Linked DNA regions of Candidatus Ruthia magnifica str. Cm (Calyptogena magnifica). The protein of the gene in region 1 interacts with the protein of each later gene in a pairwise test. Links are inferred from orthologs where the notes say so. Each region holds a gene or a part of one and is shown on either strand. Other genes may lie near its edges.

Evidence for each region. The genes of interacting proteins can lie anywhere in the genome.
Region 2: the proteins of priA (region 1) and ssb interact in binary tests that used the Escherichia coli proteins (3 or more experiments, as listed by UniProt). The link is inferred for Candidatus Ruthia magnifica str. Cm (Calyptogena magnifica) from one-to-one orthologs.

Annotation. Positions count from the first base shown.
Region 1 is NC_008610.1:137,507-146,103, forward strand. Bases 2,148-5,091 are described here. They hold priA (replication restart helicase PriA), read right to left. Parts: upstream 4,630-5,091; coding sequence 2,665-4,629; downstream 2,148-2,664. Other genes in these bases: ybeY (rRNA maturation RNase YbeY), read left to right, coding at 4,694-5,091. In the rest of the region: RMAG_RS00630 (phosphoglycolate phosphatase), read left to right, coding at 1-43; bioA (adenosylmethionine--8-amino-7-oxononanoate transaminase), read left to right, coding at 68-1,306; more of ybeY, read left to right, coding at 5,092-5,131; tRNA lysidine(34) synthetase TilS, read right to left, coding at 5,178-6,350; RMAG_RS00655 (acetyl-CoA carboxylase carboxyltransferase subunit alpha), read right to left, coding at 6,331-7,281; cbb3-type cytochrome oxidase assembly protein CcoS, read left to right, coding at 7,526-7,666; RMAG_RS00665 (TIGR00153 family protein), read left to right, coding at 7,772-8,449; RMAG_RS00670 (inorganic phosphate transporter), read left to right, coding at 8,460-8,597.
Region 2 is NC_008610.1:554,102-557,729, forward strand. Bases 1-2,827 are described here. They hold ssb (single-stranded DNA-binding protein), read right to left. Parts: upstream 1,747-2,827; coding sequence 1,255-1,746; downstream 1-1,254. Other genes in these bases: RMAG_RS02540 (hypothetical protein), read left to right, coding at 97-465; RMAG_RS02550 (HIT family protein), read left to right, coding at 851-1,243; RMAG_RS02560 (MFS transporter), read right to left, coding at 1,761-2,827. In the rest of the region: more of RMAG_RS02560, read right to left, coding at 2,828-2,936; RMAG_RS02565 (outer membrane protein assembly factor BamD), read right to left, coding at 2,961-3,628. UniProt on the Escherichia coli protein: Plays an important role in DNA replication, recombination and repair. Binds to ssDNA and to an array of partner proteins to recruit them to their sites of action during DNA metabolism. Acts as a sliding platform that migrates on DNA via reptation.

The DNA.
Region 1 (8,597 bases):
TTTGGTGATTGATTCAATGGCTGAACTTAAAGATTATTTATAACCAGTGTCAGTAAAATGTATCCACATGAATACATTTGATAACCAACATATTTGGCACCCATATGCCAAAATTCCTAACGAAGTTCCTGCCTATTTAGTTGAATCAGCTAAGGGTGTTTATTTAACTTTAGAAGGTGGTAAGCGTGTTATTGATGGCATGAGTTCATGGTGGTCAGCAATTCATGGTTACAACCATCCAGTTCTTAATAAAGCGATTGAAACTCAGCTAGGGAAAATGTCTCATGTGATGTTTGGTGGGTTGACTCATCAGCCTGTGATTGAGCTTACTAAAACGTTATTGAAGATTACACCTGATAATTTAACCAAAATATTTTTTACTGATTCTGGCTCAGTGTCAGTAGAAGTTGCCCTCAAAATGGCACTCCAATATTGGCACAATAAACGTCAAGCCAATAAGAAAAAATTTATCACGATTCTGGGTGGCTATCATGGCGATACATTTGGTGCGATGAGCGTGTGCGACCCAGACAATGGCATGCATCATTTGTTTTCAAGCGTATTGTCACAACATTTTTTTGTTAAAAGCCCATCTATCGTATCTATGGATGAGGCATTGGCAGATTTAGAAATTATTTTAGAACAAGATGCCAATTCAATTGCAGCTATGATTTTAGAACCTGTTGTACAAAATGCAGGAGGTATGCGAATATACAACCCCCAATATTTACTTAAAGCTAAAGCGCTTTGCAAGCAGTATCATGTTTTATTCATCTTAGATGAGATTGCTACTGGTTTTGGTCGTACTGGACAATTATTTGCACTTGAGCATGTCAATGTTAAGCCCGATATCTTATGTCTGGGTAAAGCATTAACAGGTGGCTATATGACACTAGCAGCCACACTAACAACTAATGGTGTTTCAAGTGTAGTAGGCACATTAATGCATGGTCCGACTTTTATGGCAAATCCCTTGGCTTGCGCTGTTGCTAATGCTAGTATTGAATTATTACTTAATTCTCCTTGGCAAAAGAACATTGCCAATATCGAGAAAATATTGAATGCAGAGTTGTTATCTCTTCAAAAACACACACAAGTTAAATATGTACGAATTCTAGGCGCTATTGGAGCGATAGAACTTATACATGAAATTGATATACAAATAATTCAAAAACATTTAATTACATTGGGTGTTTGGTTAAGACCGTATGGAAAGTTACTCTATACTATGCCACCATTTATAATTACTGATAGTGAGCTTTTAGTCATTACTAATGCTATTAAAACTATAGTAAGTGGACTATAACATCTAAATCTAGTTAATAAACTGTTAAATAAAATGATTTATTATTTATTATAGTTGTCTTTTTGGTCAGTTCTAATTTAGAAGCAGTTTTCATGTCTTTGATAAGTTCAAGTCCAGTACCTAGAAAAAATCAAATTTTATATATTGTCATATAAAGTAAAGTAATTCTGCTCTATTTTTGTTGTTATAACCAAATCATTTGACGAAAACTCCGATTTTGTAGATATGGCATGTTATTTATTGTCATCAATTTCTTCATAGAAAAATATACTTGGAGCTAACTCTCCAATACATTTGTCATTAGCCAAAATATCTTTTTTTAGAGAAGCGCCAACAAAAGAACCTCTCTAAATATGTAATTCATAATTTCCTTTTGATGGTTGCTTAAATTGCTTAGCTTTATTAGATTCTTTTATAGTTTTTAGAAGAGCTGCTGCACAATCTCTTGAAAACAAATAGTGTTGTTATTTTGAACATTTTTATTCCTCTTAGATTTGAATTAAAATTCAAAATAATATTGTAGGAACAATCTATTTTATACAAAAAAATATCATTTAATACTCAAACTCATCTAGTAATTTAAAGTGGAAAATTCTGAAGTTAGTAAAAAGACACCCAAGTGCAGATTATATTAATTTTTTCTTCCTTATATTCCTATTTTTTATTGAAATAATAAAGATATTATAGGTACAAACAACTGAAAATAATAATATTGCTTACTATTCTGACTTATTTTTCTAGTTTATTACTCTAAATTTTTATCTGTTTTTTGATGTACGGGTTAATATAATTTAGTGAGTCTATTTCATTAGACATTAACTAATATGCATATTCAGAATGTGTATTACACAGCTTCTTTTTAGCTTCATGTCTTTCTTATTGTTCTCCTTTCTAGAGCCTTCGTACAACTTATCATTTTTTTAAAAACCTACAATTCTAACTTATATGTAGCTCTCTATTTTCTAGTTAATTTTAATTTTTCGTTAAATTTAATAAAAGACTTGACACGACTATAGCGTTCATTTGTATAATTTGTAGTATGAGTGTATAGTTGTGTCTATACTGGTATGACTATTTAGTCTGTGTTTAAATTAAACCAAGAATATATATAAACGGTCATCAGAAGCCATGTTGATATATTTATCACCATGGTAGTAATTGAAATTTTGTCTGTAAAATATACTGATATGATTGATATTCCTCTCAAACGTGTTAAAGATTGGCGTTTACAAAGTGTCTTAACTTGTAGGCGATTGGATAACAATGATAAAGAGGTGCCAGATTGATCTAAAAATCTTAAATTAAATTATTGATATTTCAGAATGAATAGATGATGTTGAATTATAATAAATTATCTATTATTCAATTGGATCAATATCTAAATACCAACGTACTTTGTTTTTGAGTTTTAGTATGTTGATATGTTGATTGAAAGTAGATAGCATTTGGTGGAGTGTTACTCGATTGTTGGATTGTAGGTATAGATTAAAGTAGTAGTAGTCTGATTTTTTTTCAATGGTGTTGATCACTGGCCCCAAAATTTCTACTGAATTTATTTGTATATTTTTTAATAAAACGACTGCTTCATGTAAGAAATTTTCAGCATTTTGTTTATTTTTTGCATTGGCACATAATAATGCCTGGTGTGAAAAAGGTGGCATCATTGCGCTTAAGCGCTGTTTGAGGAGTTGGTTGGCAAATTGCGTGTAGTGGGATGATAAAATAAAGTTAAAGATTGGATGATCTGGATAGCGAGTTTGAATAACGACTTCGCCTTTTTCTTTATGCCTGCCTGCACGACCTGATACTTGGATGAGTAGTTGGGCTAAATATTCAGTTGCTCGGAAATTAAGAGATAAAAACCCAGTATCAATATCCAAAATACCAACCATTGCAAGATTGGAAAAATCATGCCCTTTAGCTAACATTTGCGTGCCAATAATAATACAAGATTTGCCAGCGTTAATTTGTTCTAAGTGTCGTGTAAAGGCTTTTTTGCGTCGTGTGGTATCGCGATCAATACGGATAATAGGGGTATCTGCAAAATATGAAGATAGTGTTTCTTCTAGTCTTTCTGTGCCATAGCCTAGCACTTTAAGGCTTTGCCTAAAGCAGTCTGGGCAGGTGTGTTCTGGCATTTTTTCACCACCGCAATGATGGCATTTAAGACGATTGATATGGCGGTGATAAACCATGGTTGAATCGCAATGGTCGCATTGTGCTTTCCAGCTGCACTGTGTGCAATAATAAACAGGTGCATAGCCTCGACGGTTAATAAATAACATGACTTGCTTGCCGGCTGATAAATATTGTTTGGTTTTTTCAATCAGCATTTTAGACAAAGCACCATCAGTATTACTGCGCATATCAATCAAACTGATTTTTGGCAGAGTGGCATTGCCTGTGCGTTTGGTGAGTGTGATACGTGTGATTTTTTGATCCATCACATTTTTTAACAATTCTAATGAAGGTGTTGCTGTACCTAAGACTATTGGAATATTGGCTTGTTTGGCACGTATAAAACTTAAATTTTTGGCACAATATCGAAAATTTGATTGTTGTTTAAATGAATTATCATGTTCTTCGTCAATAATGATTAAGCCTAGGTTTGGCATCGGTGAAAAAATAGCACTTCGTGTACCAATTACCACGCCAGCCTCACCATTTTTAGCCATAAGATAGGCATCTAGTTTTTTAGTTTCGTTGAGTTGTGAATGAATCGTTACTACGCGTGTTTTTAGGCGTGATTCAAAACGTGTAATCATTTGTGGTGTTAGCCCAATTTCTGGTACCAATACCAGCACTTGTTTTTTTTGATTAAGCATTGCTTGGGTGGTGTGTAAATATACCTCAGTTTTGCCACTACCAGTCACACCGTGGAGTAAAAAAGCGTGATATTGGTAGTTTGATTTTAAGATTTGTGTGATGGCAATATTTTGCTCATCTGAGAGCTTGAAGTTTGATTGCTTTGTTTGATTTGGCAAACCGGTAATTTTTTTAATGTTTGCTTTTTTACCTAAACGCAAGTTTTTAGGTAGTGCAGTTGAAATCACTTCACCAATTGGATGGTGGTAATAATTGGCCGACCAAAATAAGAGGCTTAAGGTTAGTTTGTCTAAAATTGGCGTTTTGTCTAACACTTCTTCAACAGATTTCAGTTTATAAAAATTACTTTTATCTCTAATAGCTAGCACTATACCGATTACTTTTTTACGTACAAAAGGCACTTTAACGCGCACACCAACAAGCACCTCATCATCACATAGATAGTCAAAAGTTTTATTTAGTGGTATGGGTATGGCAACTTCAACAATTAATGACAAGATAATAGACTTTTGATAAAATCAATAATTTTATCAAAAAATATCATTAAGCCCAAGATTAAGTATGGTAGTTATTCAAAATATTATTCATGATTCATCTATTAATGAGTATGATTTAAGCAACACTTTACAAGAAGTGATTAAAGAGTTAGACAGGGGTGAAAGCGAGTTATTGATTCGATTAGTCAATGAAACAGAAATTAAAAATCTTAATAAAGTTTATCGTCATCAAGATAAACTTACTAATGTATTATCATTCCAAAGTGATTTGCCGATTGAAATTGATGAGGCGGTTTTAGGGGATGTGGTGATTTGTACGCAGGTCGTTTTAAAAGAGTCTATTGAACAACATAAATCTTTTAATAACCACTTAACCCATATGGCAATTCATGGTATGTTGCATTTGTTGGGCTATGATCATATTGACACTAAAGATGCGCAGCAAATGGAAAACCTAGAGATAAAAATATTAGCAAAAATTGGGATTAATAATCCTTATTAAGCTAGCAATAAATACCACCATCCATTTGGAACAAGTAAGATTTACCCTAAATGTTAGATATTTTTCCGATACGTTCAATAGCGCATAATTTATTATCAATGTAATACATTTTTAATCGATTCCGTTCCCATGGCGGGATATTGGCTTCTTGTAAGACTTTTTTTAGTGATTGAGTGTGCGTTTTTCCTAGTAATTTAATACGTTGGCCTTCTTGTCGATAACGAATTGAAAAATTTTTAAAATTCTTAAGCTCTTTATAAAATGGACAAAACGCGTTTTTTCTTGGTAAGGTCTTATTGATGAAATATAATTCATTTTGGTAACGTCTAATCTCATACTTATCCCAACATACTAAAGGGTTGGTATTTTCTTTTGTGTATAGCAGTTCAATAATTTGATGCATTATTTTATCGCTAGGTGTTAAAAAGTTAAGCAAATTTAAATGATGACGAAGAACATTTTTAATTCTGTGGGTTTCAAGTTTGATAAGTCTATTTGTATCGATGCGATTGGCATTGTTGATAATGTGATATGTATTCATATCAATATCGGCTAATTCGCGTATTAGTTTTAAGGCTTCTGATTGGTGTTTTGCGCTTCTAGCAAGTGTTCTTGTTAAATTTTTATATGCACCAGATAATTTAGGTAGAATTTCTAAACGCAAGAAATTACGCATAAAATTAGTATTTTTGTTGCTATCATCTTCTATCCAGTTTAGTTTGTTATTTTTAGCATAATCAATAATTTGAAACTTACTAATTGTTAAAAAAGGACGATAGTGAATACCCATGCCTAAAGGTTTTTCTTTAGGCATGGCGGCTAATCCTTTGATGCCACTACCACGAAACAATTGTAAAAGTAGGGTTTCTGCTTGGTCGTTCTGATGGTGTGCTGTGCAAAGCACTTCATTTTTTTTTAATGAGTTAGATAAAGAATGATAGCGCTTTTTACGTGTATTTTCTTCGATATTAGATGTATTATTAAAATATAAATCAATACTTAAATAGGTGATATTAAGGCTTAAACATAGCTTTTCGCAAAACTTATTCCATTCGTTACAATATTGAGATAAATGATGGTTGTAATGAATGACTCTTGTTTTATTGGGATAGTGCGTGTTTAAATAATACAACAGTACAACAGAATCAATGCCACCACTAAGACCAAGGACAATTTGTTTATCCTTAAGAAATAAATCTTTAGTCTTTAAATTTTCCAAAATTTAAGAGTTTTTCTTGTCTGTTTTGTAACAATTGCTCTATTGGTAGTTGTTTAATTTCATTGAGTTGTTGTATTAATGCCTCTTTTAGTAGCACTTTTGCTTGCGAAGGGTCGCGGTGAATGCCACCTAACGGTTCATCAATAATGATGTCAATTAGCCCATTTTCTTTAAGATGGGCTGAGGTTAGTTTTAGAGATTCCGCCGCAAGATTAGCCTTGGTTGCATCTTTATACAAAATGGATGCACAGCCTTCTGGGGAAATCACGGAGTAAATACTATATTTAAACATCATGATTATATCTGCAACGCCAATTGCTAATGCACCACCAGAGCCGCCTTCACCAATAACTACCGAGATAATGGGTGTTGCAAGGGTTGACATTTCAAATAGATTTTTAGCAATGGCCTCACTTTGACCTCGTTCTTCAGCGCCAATACCTGGGTAAGCACCAGGAGTATCAATAAAAGTAATAATAGGCATTGAGAATTTTTCAGACAGCTTCATTAAACGTAAGGCCTTACGATAGCCTTCAGGCCTAGGCATGCCAAAATTGTATTTAAGTTTTTCTTGAGTGGTTCGTCCTTTTTGTTGGCCAATAAACATCACTGGCTGGGCATCTAATCTAGCAATGCCACCAATAATAGCATGGTCATCACCATAGATACGATCACCGTGTAATTCAGTAAACTCATCAAATACATGAGAAATATAATCAAGTGTATAAAGGCGTTTTGGATGGCGCGCTAGTTGAGATATTTGCCAGTCGCTTAAAGAGGAAAAGATTTTTTTGGTTAAAGCATTACTCTTGATTTTAAGCGCCCCCATTTCATCAACAATATCCGCTTTGTCTTTAATATTATCAAGCGCTTGTATTTTTTCCTCTAATTCGACAATGGGTTGTTCAAAATCAAGATAATCTAAGTTCATACTCTAGTTTAAAATTCGTTTATATGTCAATGTTTAAAATTATAGCAGAAACACTGACATTTTTATCTTTTACCACTTTTATATTTGTTGTTTGAATGTATTTGAGTTAGTTTTGTAATGAATTGATAGACATTTTTTACTAAAAAGCAACATTAATATGTTTTTTGTTTTATGAGAAAATTCTTATTTATGGTTAAAAAATAAAACATATTAATGTTGCTTTTTAGTAAAAAAAGGAAGGAAGATGAATGTAATTTGTTGGTTAATTCCCAGTATGATTTTTGTTGGCGTTGTTCTTGTTATTCTTTTAATGATAAGCGTTAAGAACGGTCAGTTTGATGATTTAGAAGGAGAGGGACAACGCATTTTATTTGACGAAGAGTAGACAAGCTTGGCATTTAAAAGAATAAGGTTGATAACTCATTTTTTTGATAGAAAATTTGTATCTAAAGATTTTAGAAAAAACAAGGCAAATGAAAAGAGGAAAAAGATGGCTAAAAATATAATTGACGGTCTATTTGGTAAATCACCCATTAGCCCATTACAAAAACATATGACACAAGTGCATTCATGCATTTTAGAACTCAACGGCTTTATGGTTGCTATCCATGTTCAAAATTGGGCACAAGCTGAAAAAATTAGAAGCGATATCGGTGCCAAAGAAGGTGAAGCGGATATTCTTAAAAAGAAGTTACGTTTGAGCTTGCCCTCAACATTTATGATGCCTTTTTCACGCAGAGATTTGCTTGATTTATTGCTGATTCAAGACTCTATTGCCAACATTACTAAGGATGTTTCTGGTTTGATGATTAATCGTAAGATGGCTTTGCCAGATGAGATTTTTGATGATGTGATAGAATTAACCAAGGTTTGTATCAAAACATCATCTATGGCGCTTAAAGCTGTTAATGAATTGGATGAGTTGTTAGAAACTGCATTTGGTAGTCGTGAACGTAAGGTTATTGGCTCTATTATTAAAGATGTGAATAAACTTGAAAGCAAATCTGATAAAATTCAGTATGAAATTCGTGCTAAATTATTTCCATTAGAGTCTAGTTTACCACCTGTTGATGTTATGTTTTATTATCGTGCTGTGGAATGGTTGGGTGAGCTTGCAGATGCTGCGCAAAAAGTTGGCTCAAGACTAGAAGTGCTACTAGCAAGATAAGGAGACTATCATGGATGTTGTTGTAAATTATGCTGATATTTTTATTATGCTGGCGATTGGATTTGGGTTATTTATGGCTTGGGGTATTGGTGCTAATGATGTTGCTAATGCCATGGGTACTTCGGTGGGCTCTGGTGCTATTACCTTT
Region 2 (3,628 bases), 410 kb from region 1 along the record:
TAGATGATCCTCACCTTTTTAAATTTAAAGCTTAATTTGCATAAATATATTATTATGTTATAATATAAATTGAATTAATTAAATGGAGATATGACAATGAAAAAGATTTTTACAATAGTGCTATTGACATCCACTTTAAGTGCGAATGCATTTTGGAGTAGCAACAATACCCCATGGGGTAATGGTTACAACAATTATAACGCTTATGGCTATCAAGAAGATAATGGCATATTTGGCTACAACCCATATGATTTTTGGGATCCTCGTTGGTATGCAGAAGAAATGGGTAATATGTTTGATGAATTTGATAATAACGGTTGGAACAACAACAACTATTATGGTTATGGTCGTAATGGTTATGGTCGTAATGGTTATGGTTTCGCACCTAATGGTTATGTAAATACCCCATGGGGACCTGGTGTTGCACCTGAAATGACTATGCCAGTAGTACCAATAGCAAGATAGTATAAAAGTTATGGTTAAAATCAGGCATTAGGTTTTTAATGACGATTGATTAATAATTAAGGAGTGAGAAAATAATGACAGTTTTCTTGCTAACATTGAAACTTAATGCTACTGCAAATTGGGGTATTAATTGGAATAGTAATATTCCTATAAATTTTGGAAACAACACACCCTGGAACGGCAATAGTTTTAACAATCCCGTTGAAGTAATGAATAACAAACCTTTGGAATTATGTCTACAACCAAGAAATTACAGTAATCGTTGAAACAGAAAGTGACGAGCCTTTCAGCATCAATTTCATAGTAAAACTGGCTATACCGGTTTTTTATTGTCTAATTTGCCCAAAACATTATGTTTATTAATATTAGCTTAGAATAATAAAAAATGGATATAAATTGTTTATTTTGTCAATTGAGTGAAGAAAGAATTATTGGACAATGTGATTTAACCATTACGTTTTTAGACTCTTATCCTGTTTCTCCTGGACATACGTTGATTGTCCCTAAAAGACATGTTGCTACTTATTTTGATATTACCGAACAAGAGCAAAATGCAATTGCCAAAGCCATTCAAAAATCAAAATTGATTCTTGATGAGGAGTTTTCTCCAGATGGTTTTAACATTGGTATGAATAATGGTGAAGTAGCTGGGCAAAGTATTATGCATTTACATGTGCACATGATTCCTAGATATAAAAATGATGTTAAAAATCCTAAAGGTGGTGTGCGCTGGGTGATTTCAAATAAAGCTGATTATTGGAGTAATTCAGATAAATAACACATCCTTTTTTAAAAAGGAATGTCATCATCAAACTCAGAATTATCAACAGGTGCGATAGGATCTAGGACTGGCGCTGTTGCGGTTTGTTGTTGTGGTACAGGTGTAGAAGATGCTGATTGTTGAGTTTGAGGTGCACCACCACCTATATCAACATTGTCGTGACGATCTAACATTTGTAATGTACCATTAAAACCAACAACTATTTCAGTTGTGTAGCGGTTAGTACCAGTTTGGTCTTGCCATTTACGTGTTCTTAAATTACCTTCAACGTAAACTTTAGAGCCCTTATGTAGGTATTGGCTAGCAATCTCAGCTAATTTGCCAAATAAACTAACACGGTGCCATTCAGTTTTATCAACCTTTTGCCCTGTGTTTTTGTCTGTCCAACTTTCACTGGTTGCAACAGATAAAGTGGTTACTGCTTTACCATTAGAGGTGTATTTCAATTCTACATCTTGGCCTAAATTGCCTACTAAAATTACTTTGTTGATTCCTGCCATTTTTTTTGCTCCGATTAATTTTCTGTTACCTGTTTTATGGGTATTTTTTGCTTTGTTATTAGAATAATTATCCACCAAATAATTGCAATAAATGTGGTAAGTAAGAATACATTATTTAGATTAGATATGTTGTAAATCCATCCACCAACAATCCCGCCAACGAATGCACCTAAAAACTGTGATGTAGCGTATAAACCCATTGCTAAGCCGCGTTTATCAGAACTTGCACTTGAGGCTATGAGTGAAGGTAGAATGGCTTCTAATGTATTAAAAGCAATAAAGAATAAAGTTAAAAGGATGAAAAATAAAGTATAAGTAAGCTGTATTTGATAAAACAAAATTTGACTGATAATCAGTAGTGCAATGGCGCTTAAAAATATAGGTTTAATTTTTTGATATTTGGAAATCAGAATAATCATTGGCAACATGCCAATAAAGGACAAAATAATAATAGGTAAATACATTTGCCAACTGTCTTTAATCTCAACAATATTGTTTTCTCTTAAAAAGATCGGTATAGCGATAAAAGCACAAGTTAGAATTAAATGTAGTGCAAAAACGCTAAAATCTAGCCGTAGTAAATCAATATTGATTACTTTTTTGATGTTTGCAATTGACAAGGAATATTGCTCTTTAGGTTTGGCATTGGGTAGAGTGCTAACAATGATCAACGCAATAACAGAAAGCAAAGCAATCACCCAAAATAAACCAGATATGCTCAGATTAGAACTGATGATAGGGCCTAGTAGTAAGGCTAACATAAAGGCTATGCCTATTTGAACACCCACAAAAGCATTGGCTTTAGAGTGTTGATTTTCACTAACAAAATCTGCTAAAAACGCCATCAATACCGCTGAAATAGCACCTGCACCCTGCAGAGCCCTGCCAATAACAATGCCTATGATGTCTGTTGATTTAGCAGCCACAACACTACCAATAAAAAAGATAATAAGACCAATAATGAGCATAGGTTTTCGACCATACTTGTCTGATAAATAGCCAAAGGGAATTTGTAATAATGCTTGAGTTAAGCCATAAATGCCAATAGATAAACCTATTAAGTAAGGCGTGGTACTGGTATATTCACTGGCATAAACTGAAAATATAGGAAAAATCATAAATAAACCTAGCATACGTGTGGCCATGATTAAAGAAATCTTAAACGCGAAAGCTCTTTCTTGTTTGTTCATTGAAGTAAATTAAGAATCTTAGTCCTATAAAGAGTAGTGTGGTGTGTACAAAGGATAACTATTCTTTAGTACGCGGCGCGCATCTTTTGCCAGTATGTTTGCGCTAATAGCGTCATAATTATAGGCCATTAAATGTAGTGCTGCAGGTACTGAAGGTGTGTTTGGATATTTTTCAATGATAAACTTAGTACGGTTGATGGCAGCAATATTAGCCCCTCTTTTGGTGTAATAAATAGCCACAAACAGCTCATGTCTTGATAAAATGTTTCTAAGTATAACTAAATGGATTTTGGCTTCTTCGGCATATTCAGTTTTTGGGAATTTATAAATCAATGCTAGATAGTAGTTAAAGGCATCACGCACTGAATTAACATCGCGTTGGGCGCTATCAGTAAGATAGTCATCTAAAAACGAGCGAGACTTGTCTTGTGAAACAGCGCCACGTAAATAATAAGCATATGGGGTTGAAAAATGCTCTGGATAAAGCTTAATATAGCTATTTAAGCGATCAATTGCTTGATTGTAATCTTTGCTCTTGTACAATGCATAAGCAATTTCTAATTTAGATTGTAGTGCATATTTTGAGCCAGGGTAAGCTGCTTGCAGTTGTTCAAAAATCTCAATAGCTTTGTCTGTTGAGCCTGATGAGGCCTCTTCTTTAGCTTGAGCGAAGAATTTTTTTGGCAGCCAAC